One region of the Pseudarthrobacter sp. YAF2 genome, then DNA from elsewhere that is predicted to be linked to it. Evidence: riboswitches for the same ligand, from Rfam matches in the RefSeq annotation. Region 1 holds a riboswitch; each other region holds the start of a gene.

Region 1 (3,582 bases):
GGCAATCCACTCAAGAGCGTCAACTTCGGAAAAGTTGACGCGAGTTAGACGGTACAGCAGTTTTGCTTCAATGTCACATTCAGGTCACGGCGAGTCACTGGGATCTGAGAGTGCGCAATCATTCGGTTACAACCAGCCCATGGGATCGACCACTTCGCCGTTGACCTGCACCTCGAAGTGCAGGTGACAGCCGGTGGAAGCACCGGTGGTCCCGCTCAGCGCCACGACTTCGCCGCGGGAGACCGTCTGGCCCACTTTGACGTTGAAGGACGAGAGGTGGTTGTACGTGGTCTCCAGGCCGTTGCCGTGGTCGATGACCACCCGGTTTCCCCCGCCGAACTGGTGCCAGCCGGCGAAGGTCACGGTTCCTGTCGCGGCTGCCAGGACGGGCGTCCCGCATTGTGCCACGAAGTCCTGCCCGCGGTGGAAGTCTCCGGTGCCTCCGGTAATGGGGCTGACCCGGTAGCCAAAGGGTGAAGCGGTAACGAGGGATGCCAGCGGGGCAGCCAGGGTTCCGGCGGAGGCGGCCCGGCTCACCGACCCGGCCGACTGGGCGCTCAGCAGCTGCTTCAGCTTTCCGTCCGGGTCTGCCTGCGTCACGACGGCCGAGCGGCTGAAGTCGATCTGGGCGCCTACATCGGCGGAAATCTGGGGCTGGGGGCTGACGGAGGAGGCAGCCTGGGGTACTGTGCCGGCTGCGTCCGTCGCCATGACCGGGCTTGTGGCCGGCATGGTCACGGTCAGCACAAGGCCGGTGGCGGCGAGGGCGATGCCAGCCTTCTGGCCGATGCCGCTGGCCGCAGCAAAGTCGGTGATTTGCCGGAATGGACCCCTGCGGCGGCGCGCATCCCGCTGCGGGTCACGGGGGCGCTCCGCAGCGGCGACTTCGACAACCCGGGGTGCCTCAGGGGGGCCGGCCGCGCGACGGCGGCCCCGGGAGGTCTGCATGGTCAAGAAGGGTTCCTCTCTGGAATCGCCTGCGAAGTTAGCTGTCGGATTCGGGTCAGAGAGATCAAAGACCCGGTCCGCCATGGGCAAACTTCTGCGCAGGGGTATTCCCGGAAGAATCCTTCACTGGAGAGGCTTGCTGCTGACGGACTTCACCCCAAGGCAGTCCCCCGCTGCCGGTTGTGGTTCCCCCGCCTCTGCCAGTAACGACTCGTACACCTGGTCCGCTGGCAGAGCTCGGCTCCGGATCAGGTAACGCTTAAGTATCAACGCTGGCTTCCACTATAGGGGCTTAAGACCCTGGGTAACAATTCCGTTATCTTTGTGTGGAAACCCCTGCGTGGGGTACAAGAAGCGGGCGTCAGGCCTGGTTCACGGCGACAAAGACGTGCGCGGCAACCTCGGGCGGAAGCTCCAGCGCCCCCTCGATTCCTGCCACCCGCACCGAAATGTAGTCACCCACGCGTTCCAGTGACACTGCCGCGCCGGGCCGGATGCCGCCTTCGTCGAGTTGGGTCAGCAGTTCCGGTTCAACCTGGATCGGTTCCGCCAGGCGGCTGATGGTCACTCCCGACGCAGGCCCGTAGGCCTTCATTGCTTCCACCAGGCTGATGGCGCCGTCACCGAAGCCGGGCCCGGGCTGCCCGCCCAAGGCGGCCAGGCCGGGGATGGGGTTGCCGTAGGGCGACTCAGTGGGATGGTCCAGCATCTCGTAGATCCGCCGCTCCACCCGTTCGCTCATCACGTGTTCCCAGCGGCAGGCTTCATCGTGGACGTAGGCCCAGTCCAGCCCGATGACGTCGGCCAACAGGCGTTCGGCCAGCCGGTGCTTCCGCATGACCTCGGTGGCACGCTTGCGGCCAGTGTCGGTCAGTTCCAGGTGCCTGTCACCGGAGACGACAACCAGGCCATCGCGCTCCATCCGGCCGATCGTCTGGGAAACGGTGGGTCCCGAGTGGCGCAGGCGTTCGGCGATACGGGCCCGGAGGGCAACGATGTTTTCTTCCTCAAGCTCCAGGATGGTCCTGAGGTACATCTCCGTAGTGTCGATCAGATCCGTCATCCAGCTCAGCTCCTCGAGCGCAGTACCTTGCGTTGTCCCACCGTATCGCCTCTTCCCGCGACGTAGTCCGGGGAAAGTTTAGCCTATTTTGATTTAGTCCGAATAGGCGCGGACGCGTGCGGCGTCTCATTGGCTGGACATTGACGCAGCCCGCTCCCGCCACCCCGTGCGCTTCAGGCAGAATTGGGGGAGGTTTGCACTGCAGCCATGGCCGGCTCCCGGCCGCCCACCACCCGGACCACAGCTTTCGTCCCCGCCGAATGGAGCACCTGTGAGCGACACCAGCATCACGATTCCCGCCAACCTCCTGCCCCAGGACGGGCGGTTCGGGGCCGGCCCCTCAAAGGTCCGGCCGGAACAGATAGATGCCCTGTCCGCTGCGTCCAAGACCATTCTCGGCACGTCCCACCGGCAAGCCCCCGTCAAGAACCTGGTGGGCTCCGTCCGCGAAGGACTGAGCCAGTTCTTCCGTGCCCCCGAGGGCTACGAGGTAGTCCTCGGCGTCGGCGGCTCCACCGCTTTCTGGGACGTCGCCAGCTTCGGCCTCGTGGCGAAGAAGGCCCAGCACCTCTCCTTCGGCGAGTTCGGCTCGAAGTTTGCCTCCGCCACCAACAAGGCACCGTTCCTGGAAGCTTCCTCGATCATCAAGTCCGAGCCGGGCACCCGTCCCGCAGCGCAGGCTGAAGCCGGCGTGGACGTCTATGCGTGGCCACAGAATGAGACCTCCACGGGCGTCGCCGCCCCGGTGAAGCGGGTGCAGGGCGCGGACCAGGACGCCTTGGTCCTGGTGGACGCCACCTCCGCTGCCGGCGGCCTGGACGTGGACGTTGCCGAGAGCGACGTCTACTACTTTGCCCCGCAGAAGAACTTCGCGTCCGACGGCGGCCTCTGGCTTGGCCTGTTCTCCCCCGCCGCCCTCGAGCGCGCCGCCAGCATTAAGGCAAGCGGCCGCTGGATCCCCGATTTCCTGGATCTCCAGACGGCCATCGACAACTCGCGGCTGAACCAGACGTACAACACCCCGTCCCTGTCCACGCTGGTGACCCTGGACGCACAGGTCCAGTGGCTGAACGCCAACGGCGGCCTGGACTTCGCATCAAAGCGGACCGCCGATTCCGCCGGCCGCATCTACAGCTGGGCTGACGCTTCGGAGTTCGCCACCCCGTTTGTCACCAACCCGGAGGAACGCTCCAACGTCATCGCCACGATCGACTTCGACGAGTCCGTTGACGCTGCCACCGTGGCCAAGGTCCTGCGTGCCAACGGCATCGTGGACACCGAGCCCTACCGGAAGCTGGGCCGCAACCAGCTGCGCATCGCCACCTTCGTGGCCATCGAGCCCAGCGACGTTTCGGCGCTGCTGTCCAGCATCGACTACGTGGTGGGCGAGCTGCGCAAGTAGTCCAAGAACAAACGAAAGGCGCCGCCCGGGGTTAACCGGACGGCGCCTTTTGCTTGTTGGCTGTAAGTCCTTGCCTAGTCCCCAGGCTCCGCGTCGTCGTCGGCAGGCTCTTCATCCGCTGGGCCCTGCTCCACTGCGGACGGCTCATCCTGCCGCCCTTGTTCAGGCT
Region 2 (3,582 bases), on a different contig from region 1:
TCCTGCGGGACAAAAACACGCCGTCGCCGGTCTTCCGCCAGCTGACGGAAGAGCTGGTGACCCTCCTGGCCTACGAGGCCACGCGGGAGGTCCGCACCGAGCCCGTCACCATCCAAACGCCGGTCAGCACCACTGTCGGCACCGCATTCACCAAGCCGACGCCGCTGGTGGTCCCCATCCTCCGCGCCGGCCTGGGCATGCTGGAGGGCATGACCAAGCTGGTACCCACCGCAGAGGTGGGCTTCCTGGGCATGGCCCGGGACGAGGAAACCCTGGACATCATCACGTACGCCGAGCGCCTCCCCGAGGACCTGACCGGCCGCCAGGTCTTTGTCCTGGATCCGATGTTGGCCACCGGCGGAACGCTGCGCGAAGCCATCAAGTTCCTGTTCAAGCGCGGTGCTTCCGACGTCACCTGCATCTGCCTGCTGGCCGCCCCGGAGGGCCTGGCCCGGCTGGAGGAGGAACTGTCCGGGGCCAACGTACACATCGTCCTGGCTTCAATTGACGAGAAGCTCAACGAAAAGTCCTACATTGTTCCCGGCCTGGGTGACGCCGGCGACCGCCTGTACGGCATCGCCGGGTAGCACCGGCCCTTTTCCACGCCGGTTACCCGCCGCTAGCCTGTGCGGATGGACTGGAAACTTGAACTCGTCTTTGTCCCTGTGTCCGATGTGGACCGCGCCAAGGATTTTTACGTCAACAAGGTTGGCTTCAACGCCGATTACGACGAGCGACCGTCGGATTCGATCCGCTTCGTGCAGTTGACGCCGCCCGGCTCTGCCTGCTCCATCTGCATCGGCGAAGGGCTCACCGACGCTCCGCCCGGCACCGGTTCCAACCTGCAGCTGGTGGTCAGCGACATCCAGGCCGCCCACCGCCAGCTCAAGGGCAACGGCGTGGATGTCAGCGACGTGGACGTGCAGCAGTGGGGCCACTTCCTGCACTTCGCCGATCCGGACGGCAACAGGTGGTCTGTCCAGTACATCCCGTGGCGGAACGCCGGGCAGGACGCCGCGCAGGACGCCGGTTAACGCAAAACCGCGGGCCGCATCATGGTGACGCGGCCCGCGGTTTTGCGTTGGTGCGGTGCTGCCTAGTACCAGTTGTGTGCCAGGTGGAAGTTCAATGCGCCACAGGGTGAGGCGTAGCTCTTCTTGATGTAGTCCAGGCCCCAGTTGATCTGAGTGCGGTAGTTGGTCAGGTAGTCGGCGCCTGCGCTGGCCATCTTCTCTGCGGGCAGCGACTGGACGATGCCGTACGCGCCGCTGCTGGCGTTGGTGGCCGTGGTGGTCCAATCGGATTCCTTGGTCCACAACGTCTGGAGGCACTGCATCTGGTCCGGTCCCCAGCCAAAGGAAGACAGCTGGCTGGCGGCATAGGCCTGGGCGCCCGCAGGATCGTTAACCGCGACGGCGGGGGCAGGAGCGGGTGCGGGGGCCGGCGCCGGGGCGGGTGCTACAGCTGCCGGGGCGCCGGGTGCGGGCGCAGGAGCCGGCTCGGCCGCTTGCGGCGCCACGCTGATGGCGGAAGGAGCGGGATTCGCGGCCGGGCTGGACCGGATTTCGCTCTTCTCGATGCTCATTTGAGCGTCCGACGCCGAATTTGAAGAGTTTGACCCGGTGGACGACGCCTGGGTCATGCTGGTGGTCGCCTGGCCTGCCGCGCCAACGCCAACCAGCACCGCGCAGGATGCCGCGAGGACTGCAGTACGCCGGCCCAGGGTGGTCTTTTTGGCGGGCTGGGGTTTGGCCCGGTGTTTTGCCTTGGTTTGCAGGCATGGTTTTGCCATGGATTTAGACATGATTGATCGCCTCTCACACCTGCGGAGTTAGCTGTCGGGTTCGGATGAGGGCATCCGGCCGCACGGAACAAACACGTGCTGGCTTAACCCCAAGGGCAATCAATGCCCGGGACGGTGGGTCCCCCGCCTCTGCCGTTGCTCAAGCGGAATCCGGGAAGCGGCAGAGCTTGGCGTCAACCCGGGATATGCGGCCCGAACGGGGACCGCACCCAATCGACGGTACAGGAAGATCACGCATAAGTCACATTTGGGTAACGGAAGTCACGATTCCTGGCGCGCCGATTTGCTGCCGGGCTGCCCCCGTGACCGATTATCACGCCAGGACGTAGACCGTGGTCCCGCCGATGCTTTGCGACGGGAAGGTAGATGCTACCCACTGCGCAATCCGGGTGGAGGCGTCCGAACCGCTGCTGGACATCATGGTCCCGCCGGCAATGAAGTAGTGGATTTTTCCCTCCGATACCAGCGTCTGGAACTGTTCCAGCGTGGGGGAGGGGTCGGTGCCGTTGAAGCCGCCCACAGCCATTACCGGCAGTTCCGTGGCCAGTTGGTAACCGGCGGCATTGTTCGAACCGACCACTGCCGCGGCCCAGGTGTAGTTCGAGGCACCGTCCTTGAGTGCGGCCACGAGCTCGGCCGACGGCGTGGGCGCACCAAGGAGGCCACCCATGCCACCCATCCCGCCGGCTCGGCCACCGCCGGCACCTTGGCCTTGTCCAGTCTGGCCTGCGCCGCCCGGGGCTGCCCCGGTCTGGCCTGCGCCGGCCTGGCCTGCCCCGGCCTGGCCGCTGAACTGCCGGGCACTCCCGCCCGCACCAAACCCGCCGGCCCGGTTTCCGCCGAACCCACCCGGGCCGCCGAACGATGTCGCCGGCCCTGCACTGACAATGGCCCCGCTGTGCGCCGTCGCCGCCGTCGAGATGGAGAACGCCAGCGGTCCGGCGAGCGATGCCGCAATGGCGAGCGCCGTCGTCGTCCGCTGAACCGAGCGCAGGCGAATGAACCTGCCCAGCCCAATCCCTGCCGCGGCCGCCAGGCCTGCAGCCAGCACCAGCCAGCGCAGCCACGGACCATAGGCGGACGTGGTACCCAGCAGGGTGAAGGCCATCAGGGCTGCCGCGGCCACCGATGCCGCGAGGAGGGCCGCCGCAGCGGCCTGCCGCCGGTGCTGCCAGAGGAGGACCGGGCCCAGGCCGGCAAGCCCGGCGATCCCCGGTGCCAATGCCACCGCGTAGTACGGGTGGATGATGCCCGCCATAAAACTGAAGACCAACCCGGTCACCAGCACCCAGGAACCCCAGATGATCACCGAGGCCCGGACGGCGTCAGTCCGTGGCGCCCGCCGCCCAAGCCACAGCAGGCCCGCAGCAAGGATCAGGGCGGAGGGAAGCAGCCAGGCGATCTGGCCGCCAAATTCACTGTTGAACATCCGCAGCAGGCCGGGAATGCCCCAGCCGTTGCCGCCACCCACACTGCCGGTTTCGTCGCCCGTCAGCCGGCCCAGGCCGTTGTAGCCGAGGGTCAGCTCCAGGATGGAGTTGTCCTGCGAACCGCCGATGAACGGACGGTCCGCCGCCGGGATGAGTTCGACGACGGCCAGCCACCAGCCGGCCGCGGCAACCATCGCCGCACCGGTGGCGAGCAGGTGCAGCAGCCGCCTGCCCAGCTCCGCCGGCGCCGCAACCAGGTAGGCGAACGCAAACCCGGGGACCACCAGCAGGACCTGCAGCTGCTTGGCAAGGAACCCGAAGCCCAGGAAGACCCCTGCCAGCAGGAGC
Region 3 (3,582 bases), on a different contig from region 1:
AGCCCCAAACCCCTACCTGGCACTGTTCTCGTCCGTCGTCTCGGCACAGGCCGGGCTGGTGGCCCGGTGGATGCTGGTGGGATTCGTGCACGGGGTCATGAATACGGACAACATGACCATCTCGGGGGAAACCATCGACTACGGCCCGTGCGCTTTCCTGGACGCCTTCAATCCCGCGGCCGTCTACAGTTCCATCGACGTCAGCGGACGCTACGCCTACGCCAACCAGCCGGTCCTTGCTGAATGGAACCTTGCCCGTCTTGCCGAGGCGATGCTCCCGCTCATCGACGAGGACCAGGAGAAGGCCGTTGCTCCCGCGGTGGAGGTGCTCGGCGGATTCCGTGGACAGTACAGCGAGGCGTGGACGGGCGGCATGAAAACCAAACTGGGCCTTGCCGGCGGCAACGGAAGCGACGACGCCGCGTCCGGCGTTGTCGATGACGCGGTCGCCATCCTCAAGGACGGCCCGGTGGATTACACGCTGTTCTTCCGAAACCTTGGCCGGGCCGCCCGCGGCGACCTGCGGCCCGTGCGCGGGATGGTGCTGGACTTGGCCGCCTTCGACGCTTGGGCGGAGCGGTGGCTGGCACTGCAACCCGATGCGGGGCTGATGGACAGTGTGAACCCGGCGTACATTCCGCGGAACCACCTGGTAGAGGAAGCCCTCGCTGCCGGCACGGAAGGAGACTTGGCCCCGCTGCACCGCCTGCTCGAGGCCGTCACCGATCCCTTTACCGAGCGGACCGGGCTGGAGCGCTATACGGAAGGCGCCCCGGAGGACTTCGGCGCCTACATGACCTTTTGCGGGACCTGATCCGCCACGGAATGAGGCCAGCAGCAGGACGACAGGAGGGCGGCAGCCGGAAAACCCGGCTGCCGCCCTCCTGTGAGAAGCCTGCTTCGCTGCGCGAAGGCCTAGGCTACGCGGACCACTGAGTAGCCGCTGAGCCAGCTGATGGAGTGCACCTGCGTGGTGTACCCGTTGACGCCGCCGCTCACAACCTGGCCGTTGCCGGCGTATACGCCCACGTGGCCCGAGGTGATGATCAGGTCGCCGGGTGCCGGGCTGCCGACCACGCTGCCGTACTGGAAGAACTGGGTGGGGGCCAGATCGCCGACACTCTTGCCAACCGAGCGCAGGGCCTTCTCGACCATGGCAGTGCAGTCCTGGCTCACACCGATCTGGCTGTAGGCGGAGGACAGGATGGCGGCCCCGGTCCCGGTGCCAGTGGTGGAAGCCACCGGAGTAACGGAAGCGTAGGACATGTTCATGCCGGTGTTCGCAGGTGCGGTGGCGGCTGCCGCCTGGACTGGCGCCGCTGCAGGGGCTTGAGCAGGTGCTGCCACGTAGCCTGCACCGGGAATCTGGATCTGGTCGCCGGGGTAGATGATGGACGACAGGCCCAGGCCGTTGGCAGCCAGGACGTTGTTCAGGCTGACCCCGTACGCTGCCGAAATCGCACCGAGCGTATCCCCGGAAACGACGGTGTGCACGGTTGTTGCCGCGGCGGCCGGAGCAGCTGCCGGCGCTGCGGCGGCCTGGACAGTAGTTTGGTCAGTAGTGTCCGCGCCAGTCACGCCCGCGTGGGCCGGGGCGCCGACCCCGAAGGCAATGCCGGACGCGGCCGCAACCGCGAGTGCCGGACGGCCCAGCGAACGGGCCTGCGACTTGGCGGTCACGGCGAGGCCCTCGAGCGCAATGGAGCGGGCCGGAGTCGCGCGGTGGCGGGCAGTGGTGAGATTTTTTGACACGATAGATCGCCTCTCCCATGCCTGCGGGGTGAGCTGTCGGGTTCGGGTTGGAGATACCCGGCCGAACACCTCTCCGCAGTGGGCGGAGGAGCTGTTCGACTTAACCCCAAGACCTCAAAAGGTCGTGGAAACTTGGTTCCCCCGTCCCTGCCAGCATGAAAGCGGTTGAATCCCGTGATCAGCGGCAGGGCTCGGCAAACTGATGGGAATGTCCCGTTTTGGGAGGGACACCAGAAGACCATAACCCGCCGACACCGCAATTGTCACGTTTAGATAACATACGAGCTTTGTCTCTCGTATTCTGCAAACGATTGGATATGGCGCATCGCCCGGCATTAGCCCGAGGTTGACCGGGTGGCGGCCTCTCAGGGTAACAAAGCGGGCACGGCCGCCTTTCCGCCCCGGCGTGTCGCCGGTATGCTTCGGGACTATGCGCCTGTTCGTGACCATGCCCAAGTCCCCGCTGATGGGGGGATTGCTCGCTATCGCGGTGGCCGCGACGACGGTGCTGCCTGCCTCCGCGGACGAGCCGCCGCCGCCAGGTGGATACCCGTCCTGGGCCGACGTGCAGCAGGCGCAGTCTTCTGAAGCGGCGAAAGCGGCGGAGATCACCACCATCAACGGGCTGCTGAGCGGTCTCCAGACCCAATCGGAGGCGGCCGGTGACGCCGCCGTCCGGGCGGCCGCGGACTATGCCGCAGCCGACGCCGAGCTGCAGGCGGCATCAACGCGGGTGGATGCATTGTCCGCCCAGGCCGCCCGCGCCAGCGACGAACTGGCCAAGTATCGCAAGGAAATCGGCGCCCTTGCCGTCCAGTCGTATAAGACGGGCGGGACCAATGCCGGGTTCTTCGTGGCCCTGGATGCCCTGGAGAAAAACAGCGTCCAGGGGCTCAACCTCGTCCAGCTCGTGGGCGACAAAACGGCGGCACTGGTGGACAAAGCGGCGGCCGCCGGCAAGGTTGCCGCTTCGCTGGCGGAGCAGGAAAAGGCGGCCCGCAGTGAACGCGAACGCCTGTCCGGGGAAGCAAAAACCAAACTGGACGCGGCCCGCTCCGCCCAGGACACACTCGCCCGGCAGGTCAGTGACGAACAGCAACACAGCAGCGAGCTGACTGCCCAGCTGGCCTCGCTGAAGGGAACGACGGCGGCCCTCGAAGGAGAGTACCGCCAGGGCCAGGCGGCGCTGGCTGCCTATGAAGCAGCCCAGGAAGCCAAGCGCGCCGCTGCTGCGGAACAGGCCCGCCAGCAGGCCGAAGCCGCAGCGCAGGCAGCCGCGGCCGCAGCCCGGCAGCCCAAACCCGCGCCCGCCGCTCCGGCCGGCAACGCGGCAAACCCGGCCCCGCCGGCCGTCCCGGTTCCCGGCAGTCCGCCGCAGCCGGCCGTGCCAAGCCCGCCGCCCGTCGTCGTTCCTTCCGTCCCCGGCGGTGCCGTCAATGATCCGGCCGGTGCCAAGGCCTATGCCTCCGGGCGCCTGGGTTACTTCGGCTGGGGCCCGGACCAGTTCCAGTGCCTGTCCCAGCTGTGGACCAAAGAATCCGGCTGGCTGACCACCGCCACCAACGCCTCCTCCGGTGCTTACGGCATCGCCCAGGCGCTGCCGCCCGGAAAGTACGCCAGCGCCGGAAGCGACTGGCTGACCAGCTACCGGACGCAGATCGACTGGGGGCTCGGCTACATCAGCGACCGCTACGGCTCCCCGTGCGGCGCCTGGAGCCATTCGGTAGCCCTGAACTGGTACTGATTGAGGCGCTAGGCTTTTCGCATGCCGGATTTCGAACGGTTCAGGATGCTGCTCGAAGACGAGCGGGCCCGGCGGCTGGCACTGTT
Region 4 (3,582 bases), on a different contig from region 1:
ACCTCAAGCTCGATTACGGTGCGCTTTTCGCCTTCTTTTGTTTCGTAGGAACGGCTCTTCAGGCGACCGGTCACGATCACGCGCATTCCCTTGGTCAGGGATTCGGCGACGTTCTCGGCAGCTTCACGCCATACAGCGGCGCGGAGGAACAGGGTCTCCCCGTCCTTCCACTCGTTGGACTGGCGATCAAAGGTGCGGGGGGTGGAAGCGATGGTGAAGTTCGCTACTGCCGAACCGGACGGTGTGAACCGCAATTCCGGGTCATTGGTGAGGTTACCGATGACCGTAATGGTGGTCTCGCCTGCCATCTACTGCCTCCTTGTTCGATCCTGGGTGAAGAGTGCGTTTCCTGCGGGGTAAAGAATGAAAACCGGTGCTGAATTACTCAGCAACAACCTTCTGCTCTTCGGGGCGGGTGATCTTGGTGCGCATGATGGTCTCGTTAAGAGACAGCTGGCGGTCAAGTTCCTTGGCGGTTTCCGGCTTGGCGGTGAAGTTCACCACGGCGTAGATACCTTCGGACTTCTTCTTGATGTCGTAAGCCAGACGGCGACGGCCCCAGATGTCAACCTTTTCGATGGTTCCACCATCGTTGGTGATGACGTTCAGGAACTTCTGAAGCGACGGCTCAACGGTACGCTCTTCGACCTCGGGGTCGATGATTACCATCAATTCGTAAGGACGCATATGTGAACCCACCTCCTTTGGGCTAAGCGGTTACGGCATTTCCGTAACAGGAGGTTCATTTGCGATTCCGTGCAGTGCCTTGCCACCGGTACGGAGGCAGGACGCAGCACAGACTTCAATATCCTAGTGCATCTGGACCTGATAGGCGATTCGCGCTTGACTCGAGGCTAGCCGCGTGGTGTGGCAGCAGCAGCCCCGCTGGCCCATATGTGGATAACGCGAGCAGTCCGGCACCCCCTAAAGGCCCGCGCGGCGATCGGGCGGCACGCCACGCCCGTGATGTTGCTTCCGTTACCCAATTGTGATTCTGCGTGGATTTTCGTGTACGGTCTTCGAGTGGGCCGCCCCAGCCGGCCCCAATCCGGAAGACGCCCAACTCTGCCGCTTCCGCGATCCCCAGGTTCCAGGCAGAGGCGGGGGACCCAAGCGTCACGGGTAAGGCTTCCGCCTGCCCTCGGGGTGAAGCCGCAACGAGCGGCCGAGTGGCAACATTCGAACCCGACAGCTAACTCCGCAGGCGTTGAGAGGTAATTCCCATGCCCGCATCCCGCAAAGCGAGCGCCAAACGCGCGCACCGTTATCAAAATGAGACCACAACGGCCAGGCGCCGGCCGTTTCTGACATCCACAGATTCCCGCCGCCGCTTGCCCCTGGCCGCCGGCCTTGCAGCAGCCATCCTCGGCGCGGCGACCCTGGGCCTCGGCCTGGCCAACGGCAACGAGACTGCAGATGTCTCCCGGGTGGCGAGCGCCGCCGACGCCGGCAGCGAAGTCCAGACGCAGGCCTCCCCTTCCACTCCGGCCTCGTCCGCTCCGGCCCCCGCCCCGGCACCGGCCGCCGCACCCGCCCCGGAGCCGGCTCCCGCGCAGGCACCTGCTGCTCCTGCTCCTGCCCCGGCCCCCGCCGCGGCGGCTCCGGCCCCGCAGTCCCCCATCGTCGTGGCGCCCGCCGCGGCACAGCTGGCCAACAGCGGGACGCCCATGCCCGCGGGCGTCCCCGGGAACTGGACCATGACCTTCGCCGACGAGTTCAACGGCTCCGGCCTGGACAGCGCAAAGTGGTCCAACTGCTGGTTCGCCCCCAACTGCGGAACCATGAATAAGGCGGCCACCAGCCCCGCCAACGTCTCCGTGGGCAACGGCAACCTGGCCCTCAGCCTTGCCTCGTCCTCGTCCGGGTCCCTGGTGTCCACCAACCCGAAGGGCGGGGCCGGCACCGGTTACCAGTTCACCACCGGGTACGTGGAGGCCCGCATCAAGTTCCCAGGCAACGCCAACGGCCTGTACAACTGGCCGGCGTTCTGGACCACCGGGCAGTCGTGGCCCGCAACCGGCGAGAACGACATCGCGGAAGTCCTCCAGGGGAAGATGACGGTCAATTACCATTCAAGCTCGGGCGCACACAACCAAGGCACCGTCGGCGGCAACTGGGCCAACGAGTACCACACCTTCGGCCTGCACCGGATGGCCAACTCCTCCGACGTCTACTTCGACGGCGTGAAGGTCAAGTCCTACCCGACGGACGACGGAAACGCCCCGCAGTACATCGTCCTGAACGTCGGCTCTTCGTCGACGAACCCGGTCTACGGCCCGCAGTCCCAGCTGCTGGTGGACTACGTACGCGCCTGGCAGTAGCCAGCCACGCGCTTCGGTTTAAGGGGCGACGGCGGGGACCTCCCGCCGTCGCCCCTTTTTGGCTTCCTGCGGTTCCCCACAAAGTTGCCCAAAGCAACCCCTGCCGCCCGAGTGTGATCCAGTACACTCTTGCAATGAAGCTCCTGTACGTGACTGAAAGCGTGCCAAACCGGGACCCGCAACTCGGCGACGGAAGCTCCATGATCCCGTACGAAGTGATCCTGCACCTTCCCGCAGATGTGGCCGTCACCCTGCTGACGTTTTCCGGCCCCGTCCCGGTACCGGCGGAAATCCGGGCCCGCTGCGCGACCGTCCACGAAATTGCCCAACGGGGAGATCTGTCCGCTTTTGCGCGCTCCCTGGGCGGCCTCACGGGCCTGGGCAAACACCGGCGCTCCACCCCCTCGGCGCGGGCAGCGGCCGCCACCTTGTCCGGCAGCAACGACGCCACCCTTATCCATGGCCCGCACGCCCTTTTCCTGTCCCATCACGTGGCCGGGCCCATGGTGCTGCAGACCGTGGACCCCTGGTCCATCCGCGCCGGCATGGACACCGCCATTGCGCGCACCTTCCGGCCTGCCTACCGGCTGCGGGAACTCCTCGCCGAACGGGCTGAGCGGGGGCTGCCTGCCAAGGCGCGGCTGCTGACCGTCGGAGCGCAGGACGCTGCGGCCTGGTCCGCGAAGCTCGGCCGGGCCGTAGCAGCCATCCCCAACGGAACAGCGGCGACCGCAGGCCCACGCCGGGACCGCACTGCGCCGGTCGTATGCTTCGCGGGCAGCCTCAATTACGGCCCCAACGTTGACAGCGCCACGCTCCTGGCCACCCGAATTGCTCCCCTGGTCTGGCGGGAAGTTCCGGAGGCCCGGTTCGTCATCGCCGGACGGCAACCCACAGCCGCGGTCCAGGCCCTGGCCGGTCCCCGGGTTGAAGTCCTGGCCAACGTCCCTTCAATCCTGGACATCTTCCAAGGGGCCGACGTCGCCGTCTTCCCCGACCAGCACGGCGTGGGCATCCGAAACTCCGTGCTTGAGGCACTTGCGGCCGGGCTGCCCGTGGTGGCATCCCCGGTGGCGGCACGGGAACTTCCGCCGCACCCGCTGCTCAATGTTGTGTCCGGCCAGGACGCGATGGCCCGCAAGGTCGTGGAACAACTCAGAGCCCCCCGGCGGCCGCACAGCCCTCCCGGCGGCGCTGCGGTACAGGCCGCCGGCACCGCCCGGTCCTGGGACACGGTGGCCGGGGAGTACCTGGCTGAGGT

What was found. A riboswitch is a leader RNA that binds a small molecule or an ion and turns the genes downstream of it on or off. The one in region 1 is predicted to bind cyclic di-AMP.
Region 2: linked by a shared signal. The riboswitch ahead of AB4Y79_RS19370 (hypothetical protein) and the one ahead of AB4Y79_RS09780 (M23 family metallopeptidase) in region 1 are both predicted to bind cyclic di-AMP.
Region 3: linked by a shared signal. The riboswitch ahead of AB4Y79_RS06205 (LysM peptidoglycan-binding domain-containing protein) and the one ahead of AB4Y79_RS09780 (M23 family metallopeptidase) in region 1 are both predicted to bind cyclic di-AMP.
Region 4: linked by a shared signal. The riboswitch ahead of AB4Y79_RS04500 (glycoside hydrolase family 16 protein) and the one ahead of AB4Y79_RS09780 (M23 family metallopeptidase) in region 1 are both predicted to bind cyclic di-AMP.

Annotation. Positions count from the first base shown of each region.
Region 1 covers NZ_JBFRDA010000008.1:22,877-26,458, reverse strand. The annotation lists gene AB4Y79_RS09780 (M23 family metallopeptidase) at 127-948, opposite strand; cyclic di-AMP (ydaO/yuaA leader) riboswitch at 961-1,191, opposite strand; gene AB4Y79_RS09775 (metal-dependent transcriptional regulator) at 1,310-2,011, opposite strand; gene serC (phosphoserine transaminase) at 2,283-3,413, shown strand; gene AB4Y79_RS09765 (DUF3027 domain-containing protein) at 3,488-3,582, opposite strand, start outside.
Region 2 covers NZ_JBFRDA010000021.1:85,206-88,787, reverse strand. The annotation lists gene upp (uracil phosphoribosyltransferase) at 1-587, shown strand, start outside; gene AB4Y79_RS19375 (glyoxalase superfamily protein) at 633-1,034, shown strand; gene AB4Y79_RS19370 (hypothetical protein) at 1,097-1,804, opposite strand; cyclic di-AMP (ydaO/yuaA leader) riboswitch at 1,810-1,970, opposite strand; gene AB4Y79_RS19365 (ArnT family glycosyltransferase) at 2,118-3,582, opposite strand, start outside.
Region 3 covers NZ_JBFRDA010000004.1:152,511-156,092, forward strand. The annotation lists gene AB4Y79_RS06200 (protein adenylyltransferase SelO) at 1-814, shown strand, start outside; gene AB4Y79_RS06205 (LysM peptidoglycan-binding domain-containing protein) at 916-1,752, opposite strand; cyclic di-AMP (ydaO/yuaA leader) riboswitch at 1,756-1,926, opposite strand; gene AB4Y79_RS06210 (coiled-coil domain-containing protein) at 2,183-3,496, shown strand; gene AB4Y79_RS06215 (TraR/DksA family transcriptional regulator) at 3,518-3,582, shown strand, end outside.
Region 4 covers NZ_JBFRDA010000003.1:118,191-121,772, forward strand. The annotation lists gene AB4Y79_RS04490 (single-stranded DNA-binding protein) at 1-308, opposite strand, end outside; gene rpsF (30S ribosomal protein S6) at 382-687, opposite strand; cyclic di-AMP (ydaO/yuaA leader) riboswitch at 1,047-1,219, shown strand; gene AB4Y79_RS04500 (glycoside hydrolase family 16 protein) at 1,332-2,321, shown strand; gene AB4Y79_RS04505 (glycosyltransferase) at 2,456-3,582, shown strand, end outside.